Regions from separate parts of the uncultured Mycobacterium sp. genome, predicted to be linked through region 2. Evidence: riboswitches for the same ligand, from Rfam matches in the RefSeq annotation. Region 2 holds a riboswitch; the other holds the start of a gene.

The links. Region 2 has a riboswitch for cobalamin ahead of ACFE99_RS07540 (HoxN/HupN/NixA family nickel/cobalt transporter). Riboswitches for the same ligand answer to the same signal wherever they lie in the genome.
Region 1: another riboswitch for cobalamin. It lies ahead of metE (5-methyltetrahydropteroyltriglutamate--homocysteine S-methyltransferase); the one in region 2 lies ahead of ACFE99_RS07540 (HoxN/HupN/NixA family nickel/cobalt transporter).

The regions. Positions count from the first base shown of each region.
Region 1 covers NZ_CAXUCH010000060.1:12,065-17,900, reverse strand. Annotated here, with positions in the region: gene ACFE99_RS10225 (thiolase family protein) at 1-387, opposite strand, end outside; gene ACFE99_RS10220 (SDR family NAD(P)-dependent oxidoreductase) at 626-1,507, shown strand; partial or broken gene ACFE99_RS10215 (dihydrodipicolinate reductase) at 1,520-1,978, shown strand; gene ACFE99_RS10210 (SDR family oxidoreductase) at 2,236-2,889, shown strand; cobalamin riboswitch at 2,987-3,180, shown strand; gene metE (5-methyltetrahydropteroyltriglutamate--homocysteine S-methyltransferase) at 3,238-5,580, shown strand; gene ACFE99_RS10200 (DUF3556 domain-containing protein) at 5,577-5,836, opposite strand, start outside.
Region 2 covers NZ_CAXUCH010000039.1:173-6,008, reverse strand. Annotated here, with positions in the region: gene clpC1 (ATP-dependent protease ATP-binding subunit ClpC) at 1-1,359, shown strand, start outside; gene ACFE99_RS07540 (HoxN/HupN/NixA family nickel/cobalt transporter) at 1,428-2,561, opposite strand; cobalamin riboswitch at 2,650-2,777, opposite strand; gene ACFE99_RS07535 (serine hydrolase) at 2,812-4,179, opposite strand; gene mhuD (mycobilin-forming heme oxygenase MhuD) at 4,154-4,471, opposite strand; gene ACFE99_RS07525 (alpha/beta fold hydrolase) at 4,495-5,259, shown strand; partial or broken gene ACFE99_RS07520 (A/G-specific adenine glycosylase) at 5,239-5,836, opposite strand, start outside.

The sequences.
Region 1 (5,836 bases), on a different contig from region 2:
GGCCAGCGAGGAACCCATCGGCACCCGGGTCATCGACTCCACGCCGCCGGCTACGACGACGTCGTAGTGGCCGGCGACCACGCCTGCGGCGGCGAAGTGGATCGACTGCTGGCTGGAGCCGCACTGGCGGTCCACGGTGACCCCCGGAACGGTTTCCGGCCAGCCCGCGGTCAGCAACGCGGTGCGGGCGATGTCGAGGGCCTGCTCACCGGCTTGCATCACGCATCCCCAGATCACGTCGTCGACGATCTCGGGATCGATACCCGACTTCTGGACCAGCCCGTTGAGGACCTGCGCGGACAGCTCGGCGGGATGCACGCCGGACAGACCCCCGTTTCGCTTGCCGATCGGTGAGCGCACTGCCTCGACGATGACGGCTTCAGCCATGGCAATTCTCCTTCTCGAAGAGGTAATGCCTCGATTGTTGACCAACCCGTTGGACGGCTCACTGCCGGGGTGTCCATCGCCGCGCGTTAGGAGTGCCCGGCGCGGCGACGGCACGACGCGGTCGCTGAGCTTCGGGCCCAGCAACTCAGGACTCGCAGGCGGCTGCACGGGGCAAGGAAATTGCACGTGCAATGTTTCTGAGTGCGGCGAGGAGCCCGCGGAAGGGGAACGGGCAGGCATGACGACAACACCGACGCAGCGCCCACTCGACGGTAAGGTCGCTATCGTCACCGGGACCAGCCGAGGGGTCGGTGTCGGTATCGCTCACGAGTTACTGCGCGCCGGCGCAACGGTCATCGGTTGTTCACGCTCACCACTGGATGCGATCCCCGGTGTGGACAATCATCCCGACTGGGCCGCGCGGTCGTCGCAAATGGTATGTGACCAAGGTGATTACCGCGCGATTGACGCCATGCTCTCCGAGGCTGCGGCGAAGTACGGTCGCATCGACATCCTAGTTAACAATGCTGGTGGCACGGTGCCGACCCCCCACGTTGAGGACGTGCCGGAACTTGTGCAGACGATCCAGGGCGCCCCAGCCAGCGATGACGATTTCGAGCGGACGGTGCTGTATCACGCATTCGCGATTCAGATGAATCTGATCAGCCCGCTGTGGTTCGCGATCCGGGTGTATCGGCAGATGCGCCGCCAGGACGGCACTGGTTGCATTATCAATATCTCCAGCGGCGCTAGCCATCCCGCCGGTTCACCGACCTTGGTTTCCTACGGCGCCGCGAAGTCTGGGCTCAATCACATGACCCGCTCCCTGGCGGAGGAATGGGGACCGCATTCCCGTGTCAACTGCCTGGCGTTGGGGCCCACCATGACGGACAACTTTCGCTCGTTCGTGCTGCCCAAAAATGATCCCGACGGGCGTGCCTACTTCGCCAACGTTCCCCTGCATCGGGCCGGTGAACCTGCCGAAGTCGGCCGCGCCTGTGTTTTCTTGGCTAGCGGCGCAGCCGATTACATCAACGGCACGACCATCGAAATCGATGGCGGCATGCTGCCGGGCGTGCTGTATGAGGCTGGCCTCAAGACCATCACTGACCTGCTCTGAGAAGGAAGTGTGATGCCACGACAGGTAATTCAGTTCTCCACCGGCAATGTGGGACGCCATGCATTGCAGGCGATTATCGAGCGCCCCGATCTGGAACTCGTCGGTGTACATGCCGCCGACACGGAGAAGGCGGGCCGCGACGCCGCCGAACTGTGCGAGCTCGATGAGTCGACGGGAGTCACCGCCACCAATGACATCGACGCCTTGGTAGCGCTTGAAGCGGACTGCGTGGTCTACACCTCGCAAGCCGAACCCCGCCCGCACGCCGCAATCAAGGAGATCACCAAGTTCCTTCGCGCGGGCACGAATGTGGTGGGTACTTCGCTGGTGTGGTTGGTCGCGCCGCAGCACGCCGACGACTGGTTGCGCACGCCGTTGGAGCAGGCGTGCGAGGCCGGCGGCACTTCGCTTTACATAAACGGCATCGACCCCGGATTTTCCGGCGACACGCTGGTCTACACCGCGCTGAGCCACCCAGCTGAATCTCTTCAAGCTCAAATCCCTCGTCCTCGCGGCGCTGCCGAAACTGGGTTGAACCGCCGTAGCGCTGCGCGATGTATTCAGCGGCCGCCGGTATCAAAGCGTTCCGGCGCAACGGCGAAACAACATGATGCACTAACGGCGAGGAGTTGCGGGAGCTCAACACCGTGCCAAGCCTATCGGGGAATCGCGGACCGTCCTGCCCTGTTGCCTCCTCCAGATTGACCGATCGGACCAAGGTGAGACTCATGGCGCGCATCGTCGTTATCGGCGGCCACGGCAAGGTGGCCTTGCATCTGAGCCGCATCCTGAGTGAGCGCGGTGACCAGGTGAGCTCTATCGTCCGCAACCCGGATCACACGGACGACGTCGTCGCAACCGGTGCCAAACCAGTCGTGGCCGACATCGAGAGACTGGATACCGACGCGCTCACACAGCTGTTGGCGGGGCACCACGCGGTGGTCTTTTCCGCCGGGGCCGGCGGCGGCAACCCGGCGCGCACCTACGCCGTAGACCGCGATGCCGCCATTCGGGTGATCAACGCGGCCAAGCAAGCAGGTTTGCGGCGGTTCGTGATGGTCTCCTACTTCGGCGCCCGACCGGATCACGGTGTGCCGCAGGATGATCCGTTCTTCCCGTATGCCGAGGCCAAGGCCGCCGCCGACGCCCACCTGCGGGCCAGCGACCTCGACTGGACGGTGCTGGGGCCGGGCCGGCTCACCCTCGAGCCGGGGACCGGGCGGATCGCGGTGGGTCCTGAGGCCAGCAAGGGCCAGGTGTCCCGCGAGGATGTCGCGCTGGTGATCGCCGCTGCTCTGGCCGACGATTCGACGATCGGGCGCACCATCGAGTTCAACAACGGCGACGTCCCCATCGGCGAAGCGCTGGCTGCCGGACGCTGACGCCGGCAGAGGCGATCGCAAGCGCGGCGGAGCCGGGCGCGGCGGGTCGCCGCCATCCAACGAGTAACCTCGAGCGTGCAGCTGGTCTGCCGCACTGTCGGCATCGAGTGAGGCAGGTTGATTCTGCCTCGCGAGAGGGAACCCGGTGAAAGTCCGGGACTGTCCCGCAGCGGTATGCAGGAACGACCGCCGTCATCAGCACTGGTCGCCCGACTGGGAAGCGACGGCCATTAGGAGCACTCCAGTGCGCGCCTGCGAGTCCGAAGACCTGCCGGCTGTGCCGGGCGCGCCGCGTCCGGCGGCTCATCGCCTCGTGGAATGGGCGTTTGGCCGTAACGGTTGCAGGGCATGTGCCCGACCGGATCGGCTGCGCGTCCGCCGGCGGTGACCATCCCGTTTCGAGTGAAGGACGAACACGTGATCGCTCAACCGTTTACCGCCACCATCACCGGCTCACCGCGGATCGGCCCGCGCCGCGAACTCAAACGCGCCACCGAAGGTTATTGGGCCGGGCGGACCAGCAGGTCCGAGCTGGAGTCCGTCGCGGCGACGCTGCGCCGCAACACCTGGTCTGATTTGGTTGCGGCCGGCCTGGATTCGGTGCCGGTGAACAGCTTTTCCTACTACGACCAGATGCTCGACACGGCGGTGATGCTCGGAGCCCTGCCGGCCCGGGTGCAGCCTGTGCACGACGAGCTGGACCGCTACTTCGCCGCCGCCCGGGGCACCGAGGGCATCGCACCGCTGGAGATGACCAAGTGGTTCGACACCAACTACCACTATCTGGTACCGGAGATCTCGCCGGACATCCGATTCACGCTCAATGCCGCCAAAGTGGTCGGTGAGCTGAACGAGGCGTTGCAACAAGGCGTTCCGGCGCGTCCGGTGGTTATCGGCCCGATTACCTTCCTGCTGTTGAGCAAAGCGGTGGACGGCGCGGGCGCCCCGATCGAACGCATCGATGAGCTGATCCCGGTGTATTCGGAGTTGCTGTCGCTGCTGGCCGATGTCGGTGCGGCATGGGTGCAGTTCGACGAGCCGGTGCTGGTGACCGATATCAGCGCCGATGCGCCGGCGCTGGCCGAGCGGGTGTATAGCGCGCTGGGATCGGTGCCCAAGCGGCCGGCGATCTATGTCGCCACCTACTTCGGGGATCCCGGCGCTGCCTTGCCGGTGCTGGCTCGCACGCCGGTCGAGGCCATCGGCGTCGACCTGGTCGCCGGCGCCAACACCGCAGTCGCGTCGGTGCCGGAGTTGGCCGGAAAGACGCTGGTGGCCGGCGTCGTCGACGGGCGCAACGTCTGGCGCACCGACCTGGAAGCGGCGCTGAGCCGGCTGGCCACCCTGCTGGGGTCAACGGAGGCAGTTGCTGTGTCGACCTCGTGCTCGACGCTGCACGTCCCGTATTCGCTGGCCTTCGAGACCGAGCTGGACGCGAACCTGCGCAGCTGGCTAGCGTTCGGTGCCGAAAAGGTGCACGAGGTGGTCACCCTGGCCCGCGCGCTGCGGGAAGGACGCGAAGCGGTCGCCGAGGAGATCGCGGCCTCCAACGCCGCGGTGGCGTCTCGGCGTTCGGATCCGCGGCTGCGCAACGAACACATCCGGGCCCGCATCGACTCGATCCTGGCCTCCGGCGCCAAACGCGGCAATGCGGCCGAGCGCCGCGAGATGCAGAAAGCGCGGCTGCACCTGCCCACCCTGCCGACCACCACGATCGGCTCGTTCCCGCAGACCCCGGCGATCCGGAAAGCCCGCGCCGCCTTTCGTTCCGGCGAGATCGACGAGGCCGAGTACGTCCGCCGGATGAAGGCCGAGATCGCCGACGTCATCGCGTTGCAGGAACGGCTCGGCCTCGACGTGCTGGTGCACGGCGAGCCCGAGCGCAACGACATGGTGCAGTACTTCGCCGAGCAGCTCGACGGTTTCTTCGCCACCCAGAACGGCTGGGTGCAGTCCTACGGCAGTCGCTGTGTGCGCCCGCCCATCCTTTACGGCGATGTGTCGCGGCCACACCCGATGACGGTCGAGTGGATCACCTACGCGCAGTCGCTCACCGACAAACCGGTCAAGGGCATGCTGACCGGGCCGGTGACGATCCTGGCGTGGTCGTTCGTGCGCGACGACCAGCCGCTGGCCGACACCGCCTACCAGATTGCCCTGGCGATCCGCGACGAGACCATCGATTTGCAGTCGGCCGGCATCGCGATCATCCAGGTCGACGAGCCGGCGCTGCGGGAGCTGCTGCCGCTGCGCCGCGCCGACCAGGACGCTTATCTGCAGTGGGCGGTGGGCGCCTTCCGGTTGGCAACCTCCGGTGTCGCCGACTCGACGCAGATCCAGACCCATCTGTGTTATTCGGAGTTCGGTGAGATCATCGGCGCCATTGGCGAGTTGGACGCCGATGCCACGTTGATCGAGGCAGCCCGCTCGCATATGGAGGTGCTGGACGACCTCAACGCGGCGGGCTTCGCCAACAGCGTGGGACCCGGCGTCTACGACATCCACTCGCCCCGCGTCCCCAGCACCGAGGAGATCGCCAGTTCGCTACGTGCAGCTCTCAGAGCTGTTCCAGCCGAACGGCTTTGGGTTAACCCGGACTGCGGGTTGAAGACCCGCAACGTCGAGGAGGTAACGGCGTCGTTGCAGAACATGATCGCCGCGGCGGCGAAGGTGCGAGGCGAAGCTGCCTAGGGCTGGTTCACCTCGTCGGAGCCGGCAATGCGGCTTTCGTACACGTGCACCGGCACGGTGTCGTCCCACGGTTGCCGGGTAACCATGTCGGCCACCCTGACATAGCCGCGCTCGAATTCGCCTGTGGCTGCGTCGACTAACCGGTATTGCTGGGTCTGGCGGTGGATGGGTTGCGCGTCGAGCAGCACGACGCGCACCTCGCCGGGCTCGAAGTGGCAGCGCTCCTGCATCGCGGCGATCAACTGCTCGTTGTGCA
Region 2 (5,836 bases):
GCCATCGACCTGATCGACGAGGCGGGTGCCCGGATGCGGATCCGCCGGATGACGGCTCCGCCGGACCTGCGCGAGTTCGACGAGAAGATCGCCGAGGCGCGCCGCGAGAAGGAGTCGGCGATCGACGCGCAGGACTTCGAAAAGGCTGCTGCGCTGCGTGATCGCGAAAAGCAACTGGTCGCTCAGCGCGCCGAACGCGAAAAGCAGTGGCGCTCCGGTGATTTGGACGTGGTCGCCGAGGTCGACGACGAGCAGATCGCTGAGGTGCTGGGCAACTGGACCGGCATCCCGGTGTTCAAGCTGACCGAGGCCGAGACCACCCGGCTGCTGCGCATGGAAGAGGAGCTGCACAAGCGGATCATTGGCCAGGAGGACGCGGTCAAGGCGGTCTCCAAGGCGATCCGCCGTACCCGCGCCGGGTTGAAGGACCCCAAGCGCCCGTCCGGTTCGTTCATCTTCGCCGGTCCGTCCGGTGTGGGTAAGACCGAGCTGTCCAAGGCGCTGGCCGAGTTCCTGTTCGGCGACGACGACGCGCTCATCCAGATCGATATGGGCGAGTTCCACGACCGGTTCACCGCGTCGCGGTTGTTCGGCGCCCCACCGGGATACGTCGGCTACGAGGAGGGCGGCCAGCTCACCGAGAAGGTGCGGCGCAAGCCGTTCTCGGTGGTCTTGTTCGACGAGATCGAGAAGGCGCATCAGGAGATCTACAACAGCCTGTTGCAGGTGCTCGAGGACGGCCGGCTCACCGACGGGCAGGGCCGCACGGTCGACTTCAAGAACACGGTGTTGATCTTCACGTCCAACCTCGGTACCGCCGACATCTCGAAGGCGGTCGGCCTTGGCTTCTCGCCGGGCGGTGGTGAGAACAACTACGAGCGGATGAAGCAGAAGGTCAACGACGAGCTCAAGAAGCACTTCCGCCCGGAGTTCCTCAACCGCATCGACGACATCATCGTGTTCCACCAGCTGACCCGCGAGGAGATCATCCGGATGGTCGAGCTGATGATCGGCCGGCTGGAAAAGCAGCTGAAGAGCAAGGACATGTCGCTGGTGCTGACCGATAAGGCCAAGGCGCTGCTGGCCAAGCGCGGCTTCGATCCGGTGCTGGGCGCCCGTCCGCTGCGGCGCACCATCCAGCGTGAGATCGAGGATGCATTGAGCGAGAAGATCCTCTTCGAGGAGGTCGGTCCGGGCCAGCTCGTCACCGTCGACGTGGACAACTGGGACGGTGAAGGTTCCGGCGAGGACGCGGTGTTCACGTTCACCGGAACACCGAAGCCGGCCACGCCGGCCGAGCCGGATCTGGCCAAGGCCGGTGCCCACAGCGCCGGCAGCTCGCCCTCGGCTGCGCAATAGGGCCCGCTGAGCGGCCAGTTATCGCACGGTTTTGACGAAATCCCGTGTCATAACTGGCCGCTCGCGACTTATTCGCCGGGGCTGCTCGGCTGCCAGCGGTTTTCGATGTTGGCCAGCTTCCAGTAGGCGATGGCGCCTAGCCAGGTGACGGCGAACAGGCAGACAATCGCCAGGCCGGCATTGTTCAAGTCGATCGAGCTGATCCAATTGGTGACCGGATCCACCCACTGCAGATCGTCGTGCAATATCGACACCAGCTCGATCGACCCGATCAGCAACGCGACCGCGATCGACAGCGCGGTGATGGTGAAGTTGTAGTAGATCTTGCGAAGCGGCTGCATAAATGCCCAATCGTAGGCCGCGGTCATCAGCAAGCCATCCAGCGTGTCCATCAGGCTCATCCCCGCCGCAAACAACAACGGCAGCACCAAGATCGCGTACCACGGCAGCCCGGCAGCAGCTCCGGTGCCGGCCAGCGCCAACAACGCCACCTCGGTGGCGGTGTCGAAGCCGAGGCCGAACAGCACGCCCACCGGATAAATCTGGACTGGGCGTTTGATGCGGTTCATGATCGGCGAGAGCAGACGTGCCAGAAATCCGCGGTCGTCGAGCGCCGCTTGGAGTTCCTCCTCGGAGTAGGAGCCGCACCGGAGTTTGGTGTAGGCACGGGTTATCCCGACCAGCGCGACGATGTTGATCACCGCGATGAGGTAGAGAAACAAGCCGGAAGCCAGGGTTCCGGCGAAGCCGAGTGCATGCCGGACCGGTGAGTCGTCGTCGACCAGCGCGCCTACCGCACGAGCACCGACGACGACCAGCACCGCCATTACCAACACGATGGTGGAATGGCCCATGGCGAACCAGAATCCGACCGATGTCGGTTTCGGGTGGACTCCCTCTGTGTCGCGCTGGTCCGATTGTCCAGCTCCTTCTCGGGCCGCTTCGCGGCCCGCATCGTCGCCGCTCATCAGCTTGCGAGTGGTGTTGTCGATGGCGGCGATGTGGTCTGCGTCGAACGCATGCCGTAGGCCGAACAGATAGGCGGTGAAGCCCAGTCCGACACCGAAGATTTCGGTTCCGACGCGGTAGCGGTGCGGCGCGATGCCCATCACCAGTGTCGCGAAACCTACGACGTGCATCAGCGCGATCACACCGAAAAGCACGCCGATCTCGATGCGGTCGCGGCGATGCCAGGTCGACATCACGGCGCGGATACGCTCACGAAAACCAGCCGACTGAGCAGACGAATGCCCTACAGACACTTGACCGCCTTCCGGGATTGCGCGTCCCATCTGCGATGTGTGAACGGGAAGGTCTGGCTTCCAACGCTGAAACGCTGGTCACAGTGGCGCGACCGCACCGGAATATGCACCGGTTTCCTCGCCGTTCACACGATTACCCGCGACTGAGGCTATATCGCCAGGCGCGTCGCGCCGAAACTGGGTCCGCGGTTCAGCGTGGCGCAACCAGCAGCGCGAAGGCCTGCTTGGCGATCCGCAACATCCAGCCGGTCACCGTGGGACCGTGGTCACGCGGCCAGTTGAGCTGAAAGCTCACCACCCACGGCTGTCCGGTCTTATCGACCGCATACCAGCTGAACGTCAGATCACCCGGCAGGCCGCCGGCTTTAGCTCCGACGTACGGCCACTCATGCGGGTCGAGATCGATACCCGGGGCGGCTGCCAGGATCTGCTTGACGAGTGCGGCTTTGCCGACCGCGGCGGCTTGAAGTGCCGTGTGCACTCGACAGATATCTTCGGCGTTGCCATACCATTCCGCGCCGTAACCCGAGGCTGGGGTGTGAGCGCGGTTCGGATCTGGTCGGTAGACGCGAGAATTCGCCTGCTGCAACAATTGTGCCCGCACTTGGGGAGTAGCCTGCTTCCACTGCTGGCGCAGATCCGGCTTGCCCCAGCCGACCGAGAACAATTCATACATCGTCGGGAACGGCGTCATCGCGGCCGGATCGTGATGCCCGGCGTCGATCAGCGCTTTTTCGACAGCCTGGGTGCCGACTTTCCCGATCAGCATGTCGGTGGCCATGTTGTCGCTGGTCGCAATCATCTTCTCGGCGGCGGTGCGCACCGAAACCTGTGCTCCCACCGGCAGTTCCAATCCCGACGATCCGACCGCCTTGCCTTTCTCGGTGACGGTCATCTGGTCATCCCAGGACACCTTTCCGGCCTTGACCGCGTCAGCCACGGCGTAGAGCACGTACAACTTGAATATCGATGCCAGCGGAAGAGATTGCGTGGTGTTGGTGCCCGCGATCCGCTCACAGCGGCCGTCGTTGACTTTGGCGGCCTGGTAGGAGTAACGGGCTCCGGTCTTGCTCAATGTGGCATCGAGGTCACGCCATGAAGAAATCGTCGGAGTCTGCGTCACCACATCGAAGCGGTCAACCAGGGTGGCGTCGTTGGTGTGGATCTCGATATTCTGTCGCGCGCCATATGAGCTGACCAGATGTAGCGTGGCGGCGCCGGCAGTGATGTCGACTCCGTCGACCTTAAACGGCCGATCCCACCACAGCCCCTCCATGCTGCTCTCGACAGTGTCCACCATGTCGGGTGCGGCGAGGGTACGAACCCCGACCGGGCCGATGGGCCAGTCCGAGTTGAGCATGTCCACGGTTTGCTGCGCGCGCATACCGGGCGGCGTCCTGATATCGATCCGAACTCCCGCGTCCGCGGCGTTCGCCGGTGGTGCCGGAGGCGGAGTACATCCGGGCGCCATAGCGGCGACCACCACAGCCGCGGCGGTCACTGCCGCGGCGCGGTGCCTCGCTGGGCTGGCGCTACGCCGTCGGGCGGTTTGCGGCAACGTCCAGCACAACCTCGAATTCCAGCAGTGACGCGCCGGTCGCTACCGGGTTGGCCCGGTGACCGGCATGTGCTTCGATGGCGGGCCCCGTTGCCCATGCCTGGAAGGCCTCGTCGGACTCCCAATGGGTCACCACGAAGTAGCGGTCTTCGCCCTTGACCGGACGCAGTAGCTGGAAGCCGAGGAAGCCGGGTTGGTTCTCCACGGCGTGCGCGCGATGCGCGAACCGCTTTTCCAGTTCGGGGCCCGCGTTCGGGGGGACCTCAATTGCGTTGATCTTCACCACTGGCATGCGGCTAGGCTACCGTGCCCGACGTGCCGACCGACCTGCTGACCCGCCGCGGTGGAGACGGCCAACCGCTGGTACTGGTGCACGGCTTGATGGGCCGGGGCAGCACCTGGTCGCGCCAGCTACCGTGGCTGGCTCGGCTGGGCACCGTGTATACCTACGACGCCCCGTGGCACCGCGGCCGCGACGTCGCCGACCCCTACCCGATCAGCACCGAACGCTTCGTTGCCGAGCTACGCGACGCGGTGAGTGGATTGGGAACGCCTGCGCGGCTGATCGGGCACTCGATGGGCGCATTGCATTCGTGGTGTCTGGCGGCGGAGCAGCCCGAACTGGTTTCGGCGTTGGTGGTGGAGGACATGGCACCCGATTTTCGTGGCCGCACCACGGGGCCATGGGAGCCGTGGCTGCATGCCCTGCCGGTCGAATTTGACGCTGCGGAAAAGGTATTCGCGAAATTCGGGCCCGTCGCCGGCCAGTACTTCCTGGACGCTTTCGACCGGACCGCGATCGGTTGGCGCCTGCACGGCCACGTCGAACGCTGGATCGAGATCGCCGCTGAGTGGGGCACCCGCGACTACTGGGAACAGTGGCAGGCGGTGCGCGCACCGGCGCTGCTGATCGAGGCGGGTAACTCCGTCACACCTCCCGGCCAGATGCGCAAAATGTACGAAACAGGTTACTGCACAAGGTATTTGCATGTACCAGAAGCAGGCCATCTGGTGCATGACGAGGCCCCGCACACCTACCAGCAGGCGGTCGAGTCGTTCCTACGGCGCGTCGCCCGCTAGCGCATATCGGCCGTCGGCGGTTCGCGTGACCAGGCCATCGGCGAGCAGCGAATCCAGGGCGCGCTCACGCTGCTGGATGTCGCTCAACCACGCCACGTCCAGCTCGGCCTTGGTGACAGGACAATCCTTGCCGCGCAACACGTCCAGTAGGCATCCGCGAACCTGACGGTCGGTTCCCGCGTAGCTTTGAACTTTCCGTCCCGGCCCAAGAGTGGGTGGATAGCCGGCTCGCCGCCATGCGCACTCTGTCAGCGGACACAATCCGCAGCGCGGGCTGCGTGCGGTGCACACCGTGGCACCCAACTCCATCAGAGCCGCCGAAAACCGATGTGCCAGTTGGTTATCCGGCAGCAGTGCCCCGACTTCGGCGTGGTCGCGGACCGACGACGACGCCGCCGCGTCGGCGCGGCCGTGCACAGCGCGAGCAACCACCCGGCGCACGTTGGTGTCGACCACCGGCACCGGCTGGCGGTAGGCGAAGCAGGCCACCGCCCGCGCGGTGTAGCCGCCCACGCCGGGCAGTGTCAGCAGCGTCTCGACGTCGCGGGGAACCATATCGTCGTGGTCTTGGGCGATC